DNA from 2 places in the Exiguobacterium sp. SH0S7 genome. Region 1 is predicted to be linked to the other one. Evidence: a T-box and tRNA genes for the amino acid it is inferred to sense, from the RefSeq annotation. Region 1 holds a T-box; the other holds one or more tRNA genes.

Evidence for each region. A T-box is a leader RNA that pairs with one kind of tRNA and senses whether it is charged. The one in region 1 lies ahead of EVJ22_RS05640 (valine--tRNA ligase), so its partner is inferred to be a tRNA-Val.
Region 2: it encodes a tRNA-Val, which carries the amino acid that the T-box ahead of EVJ22_RS05640 (valine--tRNA ligase) is inferred to sense. The anticodon was not compared.

What each region holds. Positions count from the first base shown of each region.
Region 1 is NZ_SJVA01000002.1:374,020-384,625, reverse strand. It holds gene hemB (porphobilinogen synthase) at 1-197, shown strand, start outside; gene hemL (glutamate-1-semialdehyde 2,1-aminomutase) at 194-1,498, shown strand; T-box leader at 1,546-1,766, shown strand; gene EVJ22_RS05640 (valine--tRNA ligase) at 1,822-4,473, shown strand; gene EVJ22_RS05635 (hypothetical protein) at 4,569-5,354, shown strand; gene EVJ22_RS05630 (hypothetical protein) at 5,392-5,739, shown strand; gene EVJ22_RS05625 (hypothetical protein) at 5,941-6,141, opposite strand; gene EVJ22_RS15470 (hypothetical protein) at 6,138-6,314, opposite strand; gene EVJ22_RS05620 (ASCH domain-containing protein) at 6,335-6,778, opposite strand; gene EVJ22_RS05615 (protein adenylyltransferase SelO) at 6,873-8,315, opposite strand; gene EVJ22_RS05610 (bifunctional folylpolyglutamate synthase/dihydrofolate synthase) at 8,430-9,644, shown strand; gene EVJ22_RS05605 (DUF5057 domain-containing protein) at 9,733-10,606, shown strand, end outside.
Region 2 is NZ_SJVA01000006.1:37,113-47,718, forward strand. It holds gene EVJ22_RS10465 (YkvA family protein) at 1-363, opposite strand, end outside; gene EVJ22_RS10470 (aminopeptidase) at 478-1,716, shown strand; gene EVJ22_RS10475 (alpha/beta hydrolase) at 1,771-2,553, opposite strand; gene EVJ22_RS10480 (TetR/AcrR family transcriptional regulator) at 2,681-3,259, shown strand; gene EVJ22_RS10485 (DMT family transporter) at 3,271-3,600, shown strand; gene EVJ22_RS10490 (DMT family transporter) at 3,597-3,911, shown strand; gene EVJ22_RS10495 (GNAT family N-acetyltransferase) at 3,979-4,536, shown strand; tRNA gene EVJ22_RS10500 (tRNA-Val) at 4,623-4,695, shown strand; gene EVJ22_RS10505 (DUF554 domain-containing protein) at 4,854-5,558, shown strand; gene EVJ22_RS10510 (FeoB-associated Cys-rich membrane protein) at 5,585-5,800, opposite strand; gene feoB (ferrous iron transport protein B) at 5,816-7,792, opposite strand; gene EVJ22_RS10520 (FeoA family protein) at 7,789-8,025, opposite strand; gene EVJ22_RS10525 (pyrroline-5-carboxylate reductase family protein) at 8,212-9,009, opposite strand; gene yidD (membrane protein insertion efficiency factor YidD) at 9,218-9,487, shown strand; gene EVJ22_RS10535 (alanine/glycine:cation symporter family protein) at 9,620-10,606, shown strand, end outside.

The DNA of each region.
Region 1 (10,606 bases):
CGCTCGATATGCCGATCGTGGCGTATAACGTGAGCGGGGAGTACGCGATGATTAAAGCGGCGTCGATGAACGACTGGATCGATGAACAACGTATCGTCATGGAGACGATGGTCGGTTTCAAACGGGCCGGTGCCGATTTGATCGTCACGTATTTCGCAAAAGACGTCTGTCGCTATTTGGAAGGAGAATTCGCATGACATACAAGCAAACTCGCTCAGAAGCAGCGTTCAAACAAGCACTCCCACTCATGCCGGGCGGGGTCAACAGCCCGGTCCGTGCCTATAAATCTGTTGGGATGACACCGATCTTCGCCGAACGCGGTGAAGGTTCACGCGTCTACGACATCGACGGCAACGAGTACATCGACTACGTCCTCTCATGGGGACCACTCATTCTCGGTCACCGCGACCCGGTCGTCATGAAAGCGATCCAAGATCAGGCTGAAAAAGGCTGGACGTTCGGGACACCGACGGAGCTTGAGACAAAGATGGCCGAGCTCGTCATCGACCGCGTCCCATCGATTGAGATGGTCCGCATGGTCAACTCCGGTACGGAAGCGACGATGGCGGCTCTCCGCCTCGCACGCGGCTATACGGGCAAGACGAAGATCTTGAAGTTTGAAGGCTGCTACCACGGCCACGGGGACTCGCTCCTCATCAAAGCCGGATCTGGTGTCGCGACACTCGGTCTCCCGGACTCACCGGGCGTCCCAAAAGACTTGGCGAGCCATACGCTCACCGTCCCATACAACGACCTCGACGCGCTTCGCATCGCGTTCGAGAAGCACGGCGACGACATCGCCGGCGTCATCGTCGAACCGGCTGCCGGCAACATGGGCTTCGTCCCGCCGCAGCCAGGATTCCTCGAAGGACTTCGTGAAATCACGGAACAAAACGGCGCGCTCCTCATCTTTGACGAGGTCATGACCGGCTTCCGCGTCGGCTACAATTGCGCCCAAGGTTACTTTGGCGTGACGCCTGATCTTACGTGCCTCGGCAAAGTCATCGGCGGTGGCCTTCCGGTCGGCGCTTACGGCGGCAAACGGGAGATCATGGAACACATCGCACCGCAAGGGCCGATCTACCAAGCAGGGACGCTTTCAGGCAACCCGCTCGCGATGATCGCCGGCTACACGACGCTGTCGCAACTCAAGCCTGAGCACTACGAGGAGTTCGAGCGCAAAGCCGACCGCCTCGCGGCAGGTTTCACGGCAGCGGCCGAGAAATATAACATCCCGCACGACACGAACCGGGCCGGCTCGATGTTCGGCTTCTTCTTCACGAACGAGAAAGTGACGAACTTCGAGAAGGCGAAAACGTCGAACCTCGACATGTTCCGCTCGTACTATCAGAAGATGGCGGCGCGCGGCGTGTTCTTGCCACCGTCACAGTTCGAAGGCTTGTTCTTGTCGACTGTGCATACGGACGAGGATATCGACGCGACGCTCGCTGCGGTCGATGCGACGTTTAAAGAGCTGCAACAAGAGTTTTCACTGTAATCTTGACTGAAACGTCTTCAATCGCTACAATTGTTTAACAGATACGTTTAAAAGCTATGATGAGGAATAGTACGCAACAACACTCCTTTCTAGAGACGCGGCCGCACGGTGCAAGGTCGCGAGGGAAGTGTGCGGAAGTCGCCTCGGAGCTGACCTTTTGAATCAAGTAGGAAGGTTCGGTCCATCGACCGTTATTCGATTTTGAGGGCGCCACGTGTTGGCGAACTAAGGTGGTACCGCGGAAGATACGGCTTCTTTCGTCCTTAGCGTTAAGGACGAGAGCAGCCGTTTTTTGTGTAGACAGATAGAGGAGGATTGGCACAATGACCAACGAAACAAACGAAATCAGCATGCCGACGAAGTACGACCCGAGTGCGACGGAAGCGAAATGGTACGACTATTGGATGGAGAACAACGTGTTCAAGGCGGACGAGGACGACTCGAAACAGCCGTACACGATCGTCATCCCACCACCGAACGTCACAGGGAAACTTCACCTCGGACACGCGTGGGATACGACGCTCCAAGATCTACTTACGCGCTTGAAGCGCATGCAAGGCTATGACGTCCTCTGGCTCCCAGGGATGGACCACGCCGGTATCGCGACACAGGCAAAAGTTGAACAGAAGCTCCGTGAGGACGGCATCATGCGTTACGACCTCGGACGCGAGAAGTTCCTCGAGAAGACGTGGGAATGGAAAGACGAGTACGCCGACACGATCCGTGCCCAGTGGTCAAAACTCGGCCTCGGTCTCGACTACTCGCGTGAACGGTTCACACTCGACGCGGGACTCTCTAAAGCGGTCCAGGAAGTCTTCGTCCGTTTGTATGAAAAAGGCTTGATCTACCGCGGCGAATATATCGTCAACTGGGACCCGGCACAAAAAACGGCCGTCTCCGACATCGAAGTCATCTATCAAGAAGTCGAAGGCGCGTTCTACCATATGAAATATCCGCTCGCTGATGGCTCAGGCCACATCGAGATCGCGACGACACGCCCCGAGACGATGCTCGGCGATACGGCCGTCGCTGTCAACCCGAAAGACGAGCGCTACGCGCACCTCGTCGGTAAGACAATCATGCTCCCGGTCATGAACCGTGAGATCCCGATTGTCGCGGACGACTATGTCGACGTCGAGTTCGGTACCGGTTGCGTGAAGATCACGCCGGCGCACGACCCGAACGACTTTGAGATCGGGAACCGTCACGAGCTTCCACGTATCCTCGTCATGGACGAGTCGGGGACGATGAACGAGAATGCTGGCAAGTACGAAGGGCTCGACCGCTTCGACTGCCGCAAGCAGCTCGTCAAAGACTTAGAAGCGGATGGCACGCTCGTCAAAATCGAGCCGCATACGCACTCGGTCGGTCATTCGGAACGTTCAGGCGCGGTCATCGAGCCTTACTTGTCGAAGCAATGGTTCGTCGATATGGAGCCACTCGCGAAAGCGGCGCTCGCAGCGCAAGGCAACGACGAGACGAAAGTCAACTTCGTCCCAGAGCGGTTCGAAGGCACGTACCTCCGCTGGATGGAAAACATCCGTGACTGGTGCATCAGTCGTCAACTTTGGTGGGGCCACCGCATCCCGGCTTGGTACCATAACGAGACAGGCGAAGTCTATGTAGGCAAAGAAGCGCCGGCTGACATTGAGAACTGGCATCAAGACGAAGACGTGCTCGACACGTGGTTCTCGTCAGCGCTCTGGCCGTTCTCGACGATGGGCTGGCCGGACACGGACTCGGCAGACTTCAAACGCTACTTCCCGACGAGCGCGCTCGTCACGGGTTACGACATCATCTTTTTCTGGGTATCGCGGATGATCTTCCAATCGCTCGAATTCACGGGCAAGCAGCCGTTCAACGACGTGCTCATCCACGGTCTGATCCGTGACTCGGAAGGCCGCAAGATGTCGAAATCGCTCGGTAACGGCGTCGACCCGATGGAAGTCATCGACCAGTACGGTGCCGACTCGCTCCGCTGGTTCCTGCTCACGGGCTCGACACCAGGGAACGATCTTCGCTTCTACTGGGAGAAAATCGAATCGACATGGAACTTCGCGAACAAGATTTGGAACGCGAGCCGCTTCGCCCTCATGAACATGGACGGGATGAAGTTTGAAGATATCGACCTCTCAGGTGAGAAGACGCTCGCCGACAAGTGGATCTTGACGCGCTTGAACGACACGGTCGACCAAGTGACACGCCTCGTCGACAAGTACGAGTTCGGTGAAGCCGGTCGTTACTTGTACAACTTCATCTGGGAAGAGTTCTGTAACTGGTACATCGAGATGGCGAAACTCACGCTCTACGGTGAGGACGAAGCGGCGAAAGCGACGACACGTTCGGTGCTCGCGCATACGCTCGATTCGATCATGCGTCTCATGCATCCGTTCATGCCGTTCTTGACAGAGGAAATTTGGCAGCACTTGCCGCACGAAGGCGACTCGATCGTCCGTGCGAGCTATCCGACGCGTCGTGACGACCTCCACTATGCGGAGTCGGTACCGGCGTTCGAAGCGGTCATGAACGTCATCCGTTCGGTTCGTAACATCCGTTCGGAAGTGAACGCACCGATGTCGAAACCGATCCAACTGTTCATCGCGACGAGTGACGACACGACACAAGGCTACTTGAGCGAGAACGAAGCGACGATCGGCAAGTTCACGAACGCGACAGAGCTCGAAATCGGTCGTGGCTTGACGGCGCCTGACAAATCGATGTCAGCGATCATGACGGGCGCGGAGCTGTTCATCCCGCTCGCCGACTTGATCAACTTCGAAGAAGAGATCGCCCGTCTTGAAAAAGAAGTGACGAAGTACGAGAAAGAAGTCGAACGCGTGCAGAAGAAACTCGGTAACCCCGGTTTCACCGGCAAAGCACCGGCTCACGTCATCGACGAAGAGAAAGCGAAAGAAAAAGACTACCTCGACAAGCGTGACGCCGTGCGTGCGCGTCTTGAAGAGTTACGCAAGTAAGACATCAACCTTCTTTGGAGAATTTGTTCTCCGAGGAAGGTTTTTTTGTGGTTTGGGAGAATTTAGGGAAGGAGACAAGATAAAGGTGGAGTGATATGAGACGAATCGCAATGGTGTTGAGTCTAGCGATGATTGGATTGAGTGCGTGTGCCATGGACGAACAAAAGGTTGTGGAAAGAGAACCTGCGCATACAGAAGTTACAATCAATGTGAAGGAAGAAGAGGCAAAGTCGTCAGAAGTGGAGGTTGCCGAAGCGGATGAGAAAGAAGTGTTAGGCTCGATGATCGAGGACGTGCCGAAAGGGACCAATCGTCTCGTCGATGCGGTCGTGGCTCAATACACGATTCAATATACAGATGGCACGTCCGAACGACCTTCGAGAGACGGCGTCCTCTATGAATCGGTCATCGGCGATATCGGACTCATCGCGATCAAGTTACCTGACCACGACAGTTCGTTTGGCGTGTTCAACTATTCTCGAAACGAAGAGTGGGTCCTGCATGGCATTCAAAATTTTACGGTCCCCGAGGCGGCCGAAAAAGTCCGTCATGGGTTGGACCTGCCTAAAGAGGAGCTATTTGTCGCAAACTTCGAGATGGATCAACTTGAGCGGCCTGTGGAGATGTGGACACTTTACGATGAAACACAACGTATCACCATTTGGGTGACCGATGCGTTTAGTGTGGCAGAAGGTGAATTGATCGAACGCCGAGACGCTTTGAATAAGCGATACCGCTTAAATCAGCCGAATGGGAATGGCTTGTTTCATCTAGAGCAAGGCAAGCTCATTGTTGTGACAGGGAACGTATCGGAAGAGGTGCTGCTTATACTATCAGACTCATTGCCGGAAGTGTGGGCGGTAGATTTTCCAATGAAGTGAACAAGCTACTTTCAATCATTCAGGAGGAGGGAAGACCATGGCGTACACTCATGAATTCGGTGTATTAGATGCAACAATCCGTCAATCATCATTTGACGATTATACTCCAGAGAAATACGACTGTATCTCGGTGGACGGAGAGTGTGTAGATGCTTTTATCGATGAGCTAAATCATATGCGCACGTATTCTCATTCCTATGACCGTCCCGGATACGGATTAGAGGAGTGTGGAGTCACACTCATTCCGTATGAGTCACTGGCATTATTCTATCAAGTCGTCAAAGCGATGATGTATATGCATGAATCCAAGCAACTGAATCGACTCGTTTTGAAAATCGCTCAAGCCCAAGTTGAAAAGAAAGATATGATTCATTATGGGCTTTAAATCTAGAGTAAAGAATAACCCCGAGCATCGTCATCGATGTTCAGGGTTTCGTTTGCGTCCAACGTGGATGAGGCCAGAGAGAACGATAGCAATGAGAAGGTGAAACAAAGTCGGTTGAGGATGTCCGATACGGAATAGATGAACGGCATAGACGAGATAGAGGATGCTACCGAATCCTAGTAAGATGGAAAAAAAGAACTTTCATACGTCCTCTTCCTCTGGCTCTGTCCAAAACGATAATCGTTTCGTCGTCACGAAGTAAGACGACGTGAGCAGGGCGCCAATCGCAAGCCCGGTGAATTGTGGCTGAATCGATTGATTCGTCAACGACAGATAAAAACTGTAGACGAGGTAGGACGTGGACACGACGATTATCGTCATGAGCAAGACGGTCCTCTTCATTTCGAGTCACTCCATTCGAGCTCGTTCAAATGCTTCATGAATTGGACTAACGAGACACCTAGAAAGAAGGCTGGCATCGTCCATACCCAATTGCTTAGAAATGGACCTTGCCATAGCTCGAGCGAAATCAGACAAGCGAAACCGAGAGAAATGAGTGAAGCAAGTAATCGCATAGTATTTTCTCCTAATAATGTTAAATTTGATGTACGACCTCGAAGCGTTCACAGACGACTTTCATATCTTCTGTAAATGAACGTTGATACGTGCTGAGCAAATCTGTAAAAAACCGCTTGTGTGCATGCCACCACTCCGCGTAATCACCTTCACCTTCGGACAATACGAAATCTTCTGAGATTTCATTCATTGGCTGGATTGTGACTTCTGTCGTCCGAATGATGGCGACGGGGTGATCTGTGGCATCGAGAACGATGGCGTACTGACCGACGTACGGAAGAGGTTCTTGCTCAATCTCATATAAGATATAAGCAGAACATGTGGCTGTTTTTTGACCTGAAGTGACAAGTTTTGCTAAGTGGTTCGCGTCATCACCGAATTGAAAAGCTTCGACATCATCCGGCTGAAGAGTAGAATCTTGTTCCCAAAATTGATTCCAATACGAAATCGTCTGTTCATTCATAAGCGTTACCTCCTTCTATACATTCCTTCAACTTTACGAAAGAATTAAACAAAGGTTCCCACCAAAAAAAACCATCCCGAAAGAACGGAATGGTTTATGTGCCACAAAACGTCTGATATGGATACGTCCGCTCTGGTCCCGTCGAGACGTAACGCCCGTAATCGGCTTCGTAGTCATACGGCTGACGCAACACGTCGAGCAAGGCGGTTGTCGGACCGAAGTCCCCTCGCTCGGCTGCCATAATCGCTGATTCGACGTGATGGTTGCGCGGGATGACGGCCGGGTTGTGTTGGCGCATGAGTCGCGTCACATCTTCGTCTGGGAGAGCTTGTTCAGCGAGACGTTTACGCCATGCCGAAAGCCAGGCCTTTCCATCGTCACGCGACGCGAACGGAAGTGACTCCGTTTCTCCTAGCGTGAGCGCGCGGAACGTGTTCGTGAAGTCGGCCTCGGTCTCCATCATGAGTCGGAGCAGTTCGTCCGTCAGCGCGTCATCGTCGTCTTTTCGGACGTAGAGACCGATCTTATGGGCGAGTCCGGTGAAGTACGTTTGTTTATAAATCTCCGTATAATCGTTCAACAAACGATTGGCGATGTCGACGGCAGCTTCTTGCGTGTCGGCGAGCAGCGGCAACAGCGTCTCGGCGAGTCGGGCCAAGTTCCAAGATCCGATATACGGCTGGTTCGCGTAGGCGTAACGGCCCTCGCGGTCGATCGAGCTGAAGACGGTGTGCGGATGGTACGAGTCCATGAAGGCGCACGGGCCGTAGTCGAGTCCTTCGCCGCTGATGAACGTGTTATCCGTGTTCATGACACCGTGGATGAAGCCGACGAGTTGCCAGTCGGCGATCAGTTTCGCCTGACGTTCGATGACGCGTCCGAGGAACGCCTCGTAGCGGTCGGGACGACCTTCAAGACTTGAGTCGTGACGATGGATCGCATAGTCGGCGAGGGCGGTGACGTCATCGATCGACCCGGCCGCGGCCGCGTATTGGAACGTGCCGACGCGGATATGGCTCGAGGCGACGCGGGTCAAGACGGCACCGTGCTTCGGCCCTTGACGCATGACCGGCTCACCAGTCTTGACGACGGCAAGTGCCCGGTTCGTCGGGATGCCGAGCGCGTGCATCGCTTCACTAATCAAATATTCGCGTACCATCGGCCCGATGGCGGCCCGGCCGTCACCACCGCGTGAGTATTCGGTCGGTCCTGAGCCTTTCAACTGCACGTCGACCCGTTTACCGTTCGCTGTGACGTGTTCCCCTAAGAAGAGGGCGCGTCCGTCACCGAGCATCGTGAAGTTGCCGAACTGATGCCCGGCGTACGCTTGCGAGAACGACGTGTCAGTCTGCCGATTACCGGACAGGAGCGCCACGTCTTCTTTCAATGCATCAATATCGAGTCCGAGTGTCTCGGCGAGGGGTTCATTCAATAAGACGAGTTCTGGTTTGTCGACCGGGTTGATCGGCCCACGGTCGTAAAACGTATCACGAAGTTCGACGTACGTCGCTTCAAAGTTCCAACCTGTGTCTTTCATCTGAATTCCTCCTATCTCTGTTCGCTTCGAGTATAGCACAGCCGATTCTCTGCGTAGGCCTTCGTGAATTTTGGTAAGATGGGAGGGAAGTGTTAGAACAGGGGTGGGTTAAAGATGGAGACAAGACAAGACGTATTTGAATGGCTGAACGGACAACTGCGGTTCGGGATCAAGCCTGGATTGAATCGAGTCGAGTGGATGCTCGAGACGTTACAGATTGACGAATTGCCGTCGATTCACGTGGCCGGGACGAACGGGAAGGGATCGACCGTCGCATTTTTGCGGGCGATGGCGATCGCTGAAGGGTTGAACGTCGGGACTTTCATCTCGCCGTACATCATCCAGTTCGAGGAGCGGATCATGTTGAACGGCGAACCGATTCGCGAGGTTGATCTCGTCCGTATCGCGAACCGTGTCCGTGACCGTGCCGATGAGTCGCCGGAGACGTTGACCGAGTTTGAACTGCTGACGGTCATGGCGTGGCTGTACTTCCATGAACAGCAACCGGACCTTATCATTTGGGAAGTCGGTCTCGGGGGCCGGCTCGATTCGACGAACGTCTTGAAGCGACCGCTCGCGACGATCGTGACGTCGATTGGCCACGACCATCAAGGTATACTCGGTGATACGCTCGCAGAGATTGCCAAGGAGAAGTTCGGCATCATGAAACGAGGCGTCCCGATGTTCCATAGTTTGGACGATGCGCAGTTGATCGCTTTGCTCGAACAACAAGGACGGACGATGGAGGCACCGGTGCATGCGGTCACACCGCTCATCGAGTCGATCGAAGGCGGGGCCGACACAACCGTTACATATGAAGGACTGCCTGCTGCGGCGCTCGGCTTGACGGGTCATCATCAAGCCTACAACGGGGCGTGCGCCGTCGCGGTCGCCCGTCATCTCGGGTGGAAGACCGAGTCGATATTGACAGGGCTTGAGACGGCACAACATCCGGGGCGCTATGAGATCATCTCAAAAGAGCCGCGGATCATTTTAGACGGGGCGCATAATGCGGAAGGCGTAGCGGCACTCTGTGAGCAACTTCGTCTAGAAGAAAATGTCACCGTGCTTGTCGCGACTCTTGCCGATAAGGACCGTGAAGCGATAATCAAATCGTTAGGGATGCTCGCGACCGTTTATGAGACGACGTTCGACTTTCCGCGGGCACGGACGCAAGCGAGTCTAGTTGAAGCAGGAGCGAACTATGTGGAGTGGACAGGCTGGTTGGTGGAATGGATGCGTTCGCCACAAACGAAAACGCTCGTCGTGACGGGGTCGCTTTACTTTATTAGTGAAGTGAGAACGTATTTCCAAAGTTTTCAAAAATGACCTTGTTTTCACCATGGATTCAGAGTATGAATAAGTATGAGTACTTATGTCAAAAAATCCATTCACAACACCAGGGAGGAAACGCAGCATGGTCAGTCAACCTAGATTGAAACGACCCGTGGCGGCACTCGTTGCCATCGTCTTTTTAGCCTCACTCCTCATAACGACCATCTTTGAGGTCTATACAAAAGTTTCAGCGAGTACACCGGTCAAACCAGTGATTTTAGAATTGACCGATCTTGCAGAAAAAGATAAAAACACGACGGATGTGACATATGTCATCCCGTCACAATTAAATTTGGGAGCCGAATATACGGTCGAAACGATGACCGTTAAACAGTTTAATGCATCTCGAGAAGACTTATTAGGGAAGTATGATGCTGTCGTATTTGGACCGTCGCGGGCAACTGGCACTCAAGCAAAATATAGCTCGAGTACGGTCACATACGACTCTTCGTTAAACGGGTCTAGTGCCATTCGGACGGTTACTCAAAAATCGCATGATACAAGATTTCTAGACAATGATTTAACTTTGTTAAAAGCAAAACAAATTCAGGAAGATTTACTTGCTAATGGAATTCCTGTTTTACTTCATGAAGATGTATTTGTTAACGAAAATAGTTCTCCAAAACAATTTGATCAATTGAAACAAACCGAAGCACGCACTTATAAATCGGTAGATGAAGCGAAAAAATATTTGCAGACTTATTTTGCAAGCAACAAACCGAATAAATTCAATCGCGTGACAACCCTACAAGATGCTAAAACCCTTACTTCTTTAGTAGATGTCAAATCAGCTTCTTCGATTGTCCCCGCAGTGCGTGGTAAAGCAATTCAATTTGATTATTCACTTGATAACAAGCCATCTGATAGCGCGACTGTCGAGCTTTATATCGATTTTGATAGTAACGATCGCTTCACTCAAAATGAATGGATTGAAACGGTACAGGCTAAACAAACAG
Region 2 (10,606 bases), on a different contig from region 1:
GTGGACGTAGTCGATGACTTGAGCGTCGTCAAACAGTCCGAGCGGGGCGTCGTCCGGGATTGCGTCGAACGGTGAGACGAAATAGAGCACGGCCGCGACGAGAGCGTGTTGCTTGTCGGGCTGCATCTCGAACTGGGCGTTGTAGACGGCACGCAGCATGTTAAGCAGTTGTTTCATTTGGAAGTATAGTGTGAGTTCCTCTTCTCGTTCGATGTCGCTGATTTCGTTTGAGGCGACGTCGACCGTGACTTTTGCTAGGGCGAGTTCTCCTTGGACTAATAAGTCACCTAGCTTTTCGTTCTCGGTGAAGTCGGTTTGGGCGTTGTTTAAAAAGTGTGAATAAGTCGTTTTCCAATCTGACATGTTTTTCTCCTCCTTCTCTCTACATCTACTAATATGCCCGTTTTTGCGATTTGGTTGCAACTTTTCCGAAAATTTAAGAAAATAGAAATAAGTGAAAAAGGAGGAACTGTACATATGTCTACTGTAACTTTACCGACCGAGGCAGAATTTGCCCGCTATGCCGAGCTTGCTGTCAAAAAAGGTGTCAACATTCAACCGGGTCAACAGCTCGAAGTCCGAGCCGATATTAGCCAAGCACCGCTCGTCCGCCAAATCGTGAAAGCAGCCTACGCGGCCGGAGCGAAACAAGTGTACGTCAACTGGAGCGATGAAGAGACGACGAAAGTGCGTTACTTCAACGCACCGACTGAAGCGTTCAAGGAGTTCCCAGAGTGGCTCAAAGCACGATTCGAGCAACTCGCGGAAGAGAAGACGGCATTCTTGTCGATCGTCAGCGACGATCCCGACGCGCTGAACGGTGTCGAATCATCACGCATCGCCGACTCGAACCGGGCGTCTGGTGTCGCGCTCGCAAAATGGCGTAAGTATGTCATGAGTGATAATGTCAGCTGGTCAATCGTGGCCGGTGCATCTGAAGCATGGGCGAAAAAAGTATTCCCAGACCGTGAAGATGCGGTTCCGGCCCTGTGGAGAGCGATTTTCGCAGCAACGCGAATGGACCAAGACGATGTCGTTGCCGCCTGGGACGAGCACGATCAAGCGTTGCGTTCACGGGCGCAGCTGTTGACGGACAAGAAATACGCGAAACTTCACTACAAAGCACCAGGCACGGAATTGACGATCGGTCTTCCGAAGAAGCACGTCTTCCTCGGTGGCGGTGGTCCGAACATGGACGGCGTCGACTTCATCGCCAACATGCCGACGGAGGAAGTGTTCACGCTCGCCGATAAAGATGCGGTCGAAGGACACGTGTCGAGCACGAAGCCGCTCAGCTACAGCGGGAACTTGATCGACGGGTTCACGCTTTGGTTCGAAGGCGGAAAAGTCGTGAAAGCGGAAGCGAAACAAGGGCAGGCAGCACTCGATGAACTGTTGAACCTTGATGAAGGGGCACGCCGCATCGGAGAAGTTGCGCTCGTGCCGGATGATTCGCCGATCTCGAACTCGGGACTCCTCTTCTACAACACGTTGTTCGATGAGAACGCATCGTGCCACTTGGCGCTCGGACGTGCCTACTCGACATGCCTTGAAGGCGGACCGACGATGTCGCCCGAAGAACTCGCTGAGAATGGCGCGAACGACTCGATGACACACGTCGACTTCATGATCGGTTCGGCCGAAATGAATATCGATGGTGAGCTCGAGGATGGAACACGCGAAGCGATCATGCGTGATGGGAACTGGGTCATCTAATAGAAAAAGATAGTTGAAAAGACGTAAAGGCGACCGCCTTTGCGTCTTTTCATGTCATGAGAGTTCATACAGGAATGCGAGCGCGTTCGGCAACCGCCGCCGCCACGCAATCTCGTTGTGGACCGCCCCGGGCTCGACTTCATAGCGGAAGGCGATACCGGTCCGAGCGATCGTCTCGACGAGTTTCGCGTTCGTATATAAATAGTCTTCCGGTGTGATCGGACCGCTCGTCTCGTTCGTGCCGATATCCATATAGAGTCGGGCGGACAGGTCGGCTTGTTTCAGTTCGCGAATGAGCGAGTCGAGGTTGGACCAGGCGGCCGTCGACAGCGAACCGACACGACGGATTGCCGGATACGTCGCCATCATATAGAGCGAGATGACGCCGCCCATCGAACTGCCCATCACACCGACATCATCCGGATCGGTCGCGTAGCGGGCGTCAATCCACGGCTTCAGCTCCTGCATGAGCCAGTCGGCATACAGGCGCCCCTTGCCGCCGAGTGTCGGTCGGGTCTTAGCGAGTTCAGGTCCGATGCGTTTATAAAGCATCTCGTCTTCATAAAATGAGTACTCATCGTATCGGTCGAGCCAATCGGGAGCGCTCGCGATGGCGACGACCATGAGCGGCAGTTGCAAATCGTCGAGATGGCGGTCGATTGCCCAACCTTCCCCGATTGTCGCGGTCTTGCCGTCGAAGACGTTTTGGCCGTCATGCATATAGAGCACGGGCAACACCTCGTCGGTACGAGCGAAGTCGGGGCGGTAGACGCGGACGATTCGTTTTCGGCCTCGTATCGTCTCGGTCGGCAAGGTGAAACTAAACTGTTCGATCATACAATCATTCCTTCCTCTGACGGTCTCTTCTCATTTTGGCGTTGTCCGTACAAAAACTCAATCCGGAAGTTTGACTACCTACCATTCGTTAGGTAAAGTGAGGGGAGATGAAAGGGGTAGATCGCAAATGACCACGAAACAACGGATTGAACAAGCTGCCAGACGCCGGTTCGCACTCGAAGGATATGAAGGACTGTCTTTGGCGGCGCTCGCCGAAGATGTCGGGATTAAGAAAGCATCTTTATATGCGCACATCGAAGGAAAAGAACAGCTGTTCAAACAAGTCGTCGAACAGATGGCCGAGCGTTACCAGCATGCTTGGTCACAAGCGCGGGACGAGTCAAATGATGCGGCACCGCTCGAACGGATCGAGGCAATCGTTGAAGCGCTGATTCATTTCTTCGAAGAAGAAGAGACGTGGATGTTGACGAAGCGAATGCTGCTCGTACCGCCTCCTGAGCTGCGCGTCTTCATCGAGACGACGATCGGGTCGGTCGAGACCGAGCTCCAGGCGTTTGAGAAAGAGCAGTTCCGTTTGGCGATGGAGCGTGGCGATTTACCGGAACAATCGCTCGACGACGTATATGACGCGTACTATTGCTTTTTGGACGGGGCGTTGCTTTCACTCTTTTCGTTTGCAACGAATCGAGCGCAACGACAGCATGCGGCATTTAAAATTTTCAAGAAAGGAGTCGGGTGGACATGAAAAAGGAACAAATGGCTTGGTTGTGGCTCGTGCTCGCCGGACTTCTTGAAATTGTTTGGGCGACGACGATGAAATTGTCGAACGGGTTTACCGTATTAGGACCGACCGTCGTGACCATCGTGTTATTGATTGTCAGTTTTGGCTTGTTGGCGATGTCGTTCCGTGTGTTGCCAGCTGGCACCGGGTACGCCGTTTTTACGGGTATTGGCGCCGTCGGGACGGTCATCGTTGGAAATATTTTATTTGATGAGACGATGACGGGAATGAAGCTGTTGTTTATCGCGACGCTCCTCATCGGGGTGGTCGGTTTGAAGCAAGTGACAGGAGGTGAGTCGGCATGAGTTGGACATTTTTAATCGGGGCTGGGCTCGCTGAGATGCTTGCTGTTTTCTTCATGGGAAAATCAAAAGGCTATCAGATTTTAAAATGGTCGCTTCTTTCGATCACGACGTTTGCACTAAGTTTTTATTTATTGTCACGTTCGCTCGAGACGTTGCCACTCGGGCTCGCCTACTCGATTTGGGTCGGGATCGGCGCGGCGGGTGGAGTGATTCTCGGTATGTTGTACTTGAACGAGTCAAGGGATCGCTGGCGTGTCTTCTTTTTAATTCTCATTATCGGGAGCGTTATCGGGTTGAAAGTCGTGGCGTGAATAGGATTGAAATGAGATAGAAACGGGAATTGAATAGTTCAGACTGTGAAAGAAAGGGGCGGGAAAGATGAATCTTGTCGAGTTGCAATCAGAACGTCTACGGCTTGAACCTTATACAATCTCCGATTTCTATTTCGTAAAATCGTTACTCCAAGATCCGCGGGTGATGCGCTTCATCAGTCCGGACGGCAAGCCATATACGGATGAACAGACAATCGAATGGTTCGAGAGACAGTTGGCCCGCTATACGACGGGCCGACAGACCGGACTCCTCAAGCTGATGACACATCAAAGCGATGAGCCGATCGGCCATGCCGGGACGCTCTTGCATGAACTTGATGGCAACATCGAGCTCGAGGTCGGTTATTGGCTGGCACCGAAGCACTGGCACATGGGCTACGGTCGGGAAGCGGCCGCGCGTCTCATGCAACATGCGTTCGAGGACGGCGAGAAAGACATCATCTCGCTCATTCACCCGGACAACGTGCCGTCACAGCGAGTCGCCAAAGCGAATGGGTTGCATTGGGACCGTGACACCGAACACGGAGGCATGATCGTGTCCGTGTATGCCGGCGATTTGGAACGTCTATGTCGTCACATGAAACGGGAAGAAATGACACGGTGAAAAAAATAAAAAAAGTTTTAAAAAACAGTTGCCAAGGCATTAGTTTCTTGATATATTAATAGTGTCCTAAAGAGAGGACACGACCTGATTCTGTAGCTCAGCTGGGAGAGCGCTACCTTGACAGGGTAGAGGTCGCTGGTTCGAGCCCAGTCAGAATCACTTGGGTGCCAAACCCGATGCGAAACCCATAGGAACGTGGGTTTCCGCGCAGCCACTTCTTACGAGAAGTGGCTTTTTTTGTGTATTCTTTTAATTGACAGCCCACATAAACAGTTGGTATATTCCTCTCAATACATACAGAAACGGGGAATTATACGATGGTATTAACCGGAACAATCGTCAATGCGGCCTTGATCGTGGTCGGCACATTACTCGGGTTGTTGTTTCACCGAATCCCCGAGCGGATGAAAGAGACGGTCACGGCTGCCATCGGTCTCGCCGTCGTCGTGCTTGGTGTGCAGATGGGCATGAAGAGTGAGAATTTTTTAATCGTCATCGGCAGTCTCGTCATCGGAGCCGCGCTCGGCGAATGGTGGAAGCTCGACGAGAAGTTGAACGAGATCGGCTATCAGTTGGAACGGCGTCTCGGTGGGAAAAGTAAGTCGAGCATCGCGGAAGGCTTCATCACGGCGACGCTCATCTTTGTGATCGGGGCGATGGCCGTCATCGGGGCGCTCGACAGTGGCCTGCGCGGGGACCATGACGTCCTCTATACAAAAGGGTTGATTGACGGTTTCACGGCGCTCGTGCTCAGTTCGACGCTCGGCATCGGCGTCATGTTCTCGGCCGTGCCGGTCTTGTTGTACCAAGGGGCAATCGCGTTGCTCGCCATCCAGATCATGAAGTTTATTCCGGAGTCGCTCATGGATGACTTTATTTTGGAGATGACGGCGACCGGCGGCGTCATGATCGTCGCCATCGGGTTAAACCTGGTCGGAATCACCCGGATTCGTGTCGCCAACTTGCTGCCCGGTATTTTGATGGTCGCGATCATTGTCACCACGTTACATATCCTCCAATGAAAAACGGACTAGCGCATTTTTTCGCGCTAATCCGTTTTTTTGTGGGCTGTGACTGGTTGATCAGGATGTAGTGCTTCCGCAATGATTTGATCCCAGTCTGCTGCGTCACAGGATGTCGTACAAGTCGGTGCGATTTCGCACGTGGCGCATTTACCAGCTTTTGCTTTACGGGTGTAGCGATGGAGCGAATAAGCGGCGTACCCGAATACGGCAAGACCGATCAATACATCAAATAAGGACATAAGTTTTCCTCCTTGTTAAGCCAATCCGAACAGACGACCGATTTGATAGATCATCAGTGATACGACGTACGCAACACCAAGCCCATAAAGGCTAGCAACCCACGTTAACTTGGCGCTGCCCACTTCACGCCGAATGACGGCGACGGTCGCTAGACAAGGGACGTACAAGAGGACGAACGCCATGAAGCTATATGCGCTCAACGGCGTAAACACGGGAAGCAACGAGGCGGACAAGTCTGATTCGCTGACCGCATAAATGATCGCCATCGTCGATACGACGACTTCTTTCGCTAAAAAACCTGTGATGAGCGAAGCACCGGCCTGCCACGTCCCGAAACCGAGTGGAACTAACAACGTCGCAACGACCCCGCCGATCATAGCGAGAAAACTCTCATTCATCGGGACGTCCATTCCGGCTGGACCGGAATAGGCGAGTAACCAAATGAAGACGGAACCGCCGAAGATGAACGTACCTGCTTTTCGGACGAACCCTTTCGCTTTTTGCCACGTGCTGCGCCAAAGCGTCAACCCTTGGGGGACACGATATGGAGGCTGTTCAACGATAAAGAGGCTGTTCCGATCTTCCGCCGCCAATACGGACGTGAATATTTTTGCAGCAATCAACGCCAGGACGATCCCGAGCATATAGAGCGACAAGACAACGAGCGCTTGGTTTGATGCGAAAAAACTGGCGGCGAAGACAGCATAAATTGGCAAACGCGCCGAGCACGACATGAACGGTGAAATGAAAATTGTGACGAGCCGCTCCCGCTCTTCCTCGACCGTCCGTGCCGCCATAATGCCCGGGACGTTACAACCAAATCCAATGATCATCGGAATGAAACTTTTCCCGTTCAGTCCGACGAGTTGCATAAATCGGTCCATGACAATGGCGACACGCGCCATATAGCCAGAATCCTCTAAAAACGAGATAAAGAAAAAGAGCACGAAAATCTGAGGGACGAAGACGAGGACGCCGCCGACACCGGCAATCACCCCATCAATCAGCAACGCCTGGATGAAAGAAGAGGTCCCGAGGAGTTGTAACAACGAGCTCGTTCCGGATGTGACCGGACCCGACAAAAATCCATCCAACAGATCGGACAACGGGGCACCGATCCAGTTGAACGTGATGTGGAACAGGGCGTAAAGTACTGTAAAGAAAATAGGTAAGCCCCAGATCGGATGTGTCACGACGGCATCGATGCGGTCGGTGACCGTGGCTTGGTGTACGCCTTGCTGATCGACGACGTGATGGCGAACGTCTTTCGTCCAGTCGCGTCTGCGTTCTGTAATATGGGCGTGGGCGAAGCGTCCGAGTTTCACTTCTAACGCTTTACGAATTTCATTGACGGTTCGCGACGACGATTCGAGCTGTTCTGAAATGACGCGATTTCCGGCCAAGTATTGAACGGCGATCCAGCGATCGCGCTCACTCAGTCCTGTCGCTTCAAGAATTTGTTGAATCGCCTGTTCGGTCTCTTCCCCGTAATCGAGTACGAAAGGTTCGCGTGGGGTTGTTCGCAGGGAGGACAGGAGGACTTCACAGCCGGCACCTGTACGCGCTGTGATCGGAAACACGTCCGCGTCCAAACGTTCTTTCAAGCGCTCTAAATTGATGTGGATGCCCCGTCCTTTGGCGACATCGACCATGTTCAAGCCGATTTGAAGCGGACGGCCCATTTCGAGCAATTGGAGCGTTAATTGTAAGTTGCGTTCGAACTGCGAGGCATCGATGATATTGATCATCCCATCGAACGGTTCCTGCAACAGGAATCGCGAGACGATTGCTTCGTCAGCCGATAGCGGGTCTAAATCATAGACACCGGGCAAGTCGATCAACTGTCCAAAGTTTCCATGCAGCTGCCCGATTTTCTGTTCGATCGTGACACCTGCCCAGTTACCGACGTGGGCGAAGGAGCCGGTCAATCGGTTAAATAGAGACGTTTTTCCGGTGTTCGGGTTTCCAATCAAGGCAATCCGTTGCGTCACGGGACGATCACCCCGATCTGTTCAGCGTCACAGCGACGGATGGCAATCATTTGTTGATGTTCAAGTTGTTCAATCGTGAGCGGTCCGGAAAAGATGGCCCGGCGCTTGATTCGTACGGAGCAACCTTCATAAAAACCTAAGGCAATCATGCGACGCCGCAAGCGGTCATCAATTCGCGTTAAATCAGATATGAGCACCGGTTGATGCAGCGGCATGGCAAGTAATGAATTCATTAAGATCTCTCCATTTTAGTCAAATGATAACTCTTCTCATTCGGTAGCATAACACGTACGTTGCTATCGGGAAGCAAGATTATTTGTGGATTTTATGACTTATGAAAAACAGTGGTCCGAGAACAAAAAAACCGCCCGATAGAAGTCAGAACTTAGCGTTCGACTTCTATCGGGCGGTTCAAGTACTTACGTTCTTTCAATCGTTGCGTCGACAGGGTCGTGGTCTTCCTTTGCGCTCTCACGCAGGGCGGACGACATCACGTCAGACAAGTCACGTGAGCGGAGCACGCCGACACCGCGGTCGGTCGGTCCATCAGGTGCGGCGACGTCTGCGATCAGCTCGTCGGTCGGACGTGTCTCATGCAACAATAACTCGGCTGATCCTTTCATCGCTTGAGCGACGATTTGGCGGGCCGTGTCTTCATCAAACCCAGCTTCTGTCAGCACCGGGGTCATCGAACCGACGATCTCGTAAAAGAACGCAGGACTGCACCCGGCCGCCGCCATGAAAGCCGACATCGTTTTCGCGTCCGTGACGGCCGTCCGACCGACCCGGTCGAACAGTGCCGTCGCCGTCTCGCGGTCGGTCGCATCTGTCTCAGGTCCGAACCAAAGTCCGGTCATCCCGGTTTGATGGGCGACCGGGGTGTTCGGCATCGCGCAGATGGCTGGGATGCCGGCTGCTTCTTCAAGCTCGCTCGGCTCGATATGCGCCGCAACGGATACGAGCAGCGGTGTTTTCCACGTCTGTGATTGAGCGTAAGCTAAGACGCCGTCTGGTTGCATCGCGAGCACGACGATTGTATAAGCGTTGACGTCTTCTGTTTCGACGATCTGTACGCCGAGTTCATCTTGCAGCTGCTCTAGACGTGCAAGGTCGCTCCGGTTTGTCATCGTAATCTGTTCAGGGGAGAGCCCGGAAGCGATCCAGCCTCGGACGAGTGCCTCGCTCATCGATCCTGCTCCTACCATTAATATGTTCATTTCCGTCACCTCTTCATTCATTTGATTCGGTCGTATATATGTTGCCTATCATAACAAATGTTCGAACAATTATCGCCTGCCACGCTTGAATTGTAAAAGAAAGGAAAAAACTCGTCGTTTTGTAACGAGAATCGATGAAGCGTTGCAGATGACAATTCACGCAGTCCAGGCTATCATTGCAGTAATCTGACTGAGCGAGGCGATTGAAGTGAAACGAGTATTAGTACGTGGGATTCAAGGATACCAGCGCTTTATTTCCCCTTTAAAGCCCCCGACATGCCGATTTTATCCGAGCTGTTCGCACTACGGGATTGAGGCGATTGAGAAGCATGGCGCTGTCAAAGGCGGGTATTTGACGACGCGGCGCCTGTTGCGATGCCAACCGTTTCATTCGGGCGGACTTGACTATGTGCCGGACGATTTTGATTGGAAAGCCCCTCTGCAACGCGAAAAGCCACCGTCACAGCGAGACGTCTAACCGACGGCTCGCTGTTTTAGATACAGAACGTTTATCCACGTCTTTGTTTTAGCACAACACTTTTGACAACGTTCCGAGTATTCTGAAAAAATAGAGGCGTATTTATTACATACGGGGAAAGGGGATTACAGCATGAGTCAATCGTTCAGCGAACTAATCGGTACGATTTCAGACTTTGTGTGGGGACCGCCGCTGTTAATTTTGCTTGTGGGGACAGGCGTTTATTTGACGGTGCGTCTCGGGGGGCTCCAAATCACGAAGTTGCCTTACGCGTTGAAACTCGCATTCTCTAAAAATCAAGACAAGACGTCACGAGGAGATATTAGCCACTTCCAAGCGCTCATGACAGCGCTCGCGGCGACCGTCGGTACGGGGAATATCGTCGGTGTCGCGACTGCGGTCGTCCTCGGGGGACCAGGCGCGATCGTTTGGATGTGGGTATCGGGCTTCTTCGGGATGGCAACAAAGTACGCCGAAGCCGTGCTCGCCGTCAAGTACCGAGTGACGGACGAACGTGGTCAAATGGCCGGAGGACCGATGTATTATTTGGAACGGGGCTTGAAGCAACGCTGGCTCGCGATCGCGTTTGCAGCGTTCGCCTCATTAGCCGCGTTCGGGATCGGGAACGGGGTTCAAACGAACTCGGTCGCGTTGGCGCTCAACTCGACGTTCGACGTCCCACTGTACGTGTCGGGCATCTTAATTATGATTTTTACCGGAATCGTCATTCTCGGCGGAGTCAAATCGATCGGTCGTGTCGTCAGTTACTTCGTTCCGGTCATGATCGTCTTTTATTTAGGAAGCGGTCTCTTGATCATGATCATGAACTACGCACTCATCCCCGATGCGATTGCGCTCATCTTCAGCAGCACGTTCAGCGCCGAAGCGATTGGCGGCGGGGCCATCGGGGCAGCCATCCGGTACGGGGTTGCGCGCGGCGTCTTCTCGAACGAAGCTGGTCTTGGTTCGGCTCCGATCGCTGCGGCCGCGGCCAAGACGGACATGCCAGGTCGTCAAGGCCTCGTCTCGATGACGCAGGTGTTTCTTGATACGTTGATCGTCTGTTCTGTCACCGGGATCACGCTCGTCATGGGCGGTCAAATCGGATCCGGACTTGAA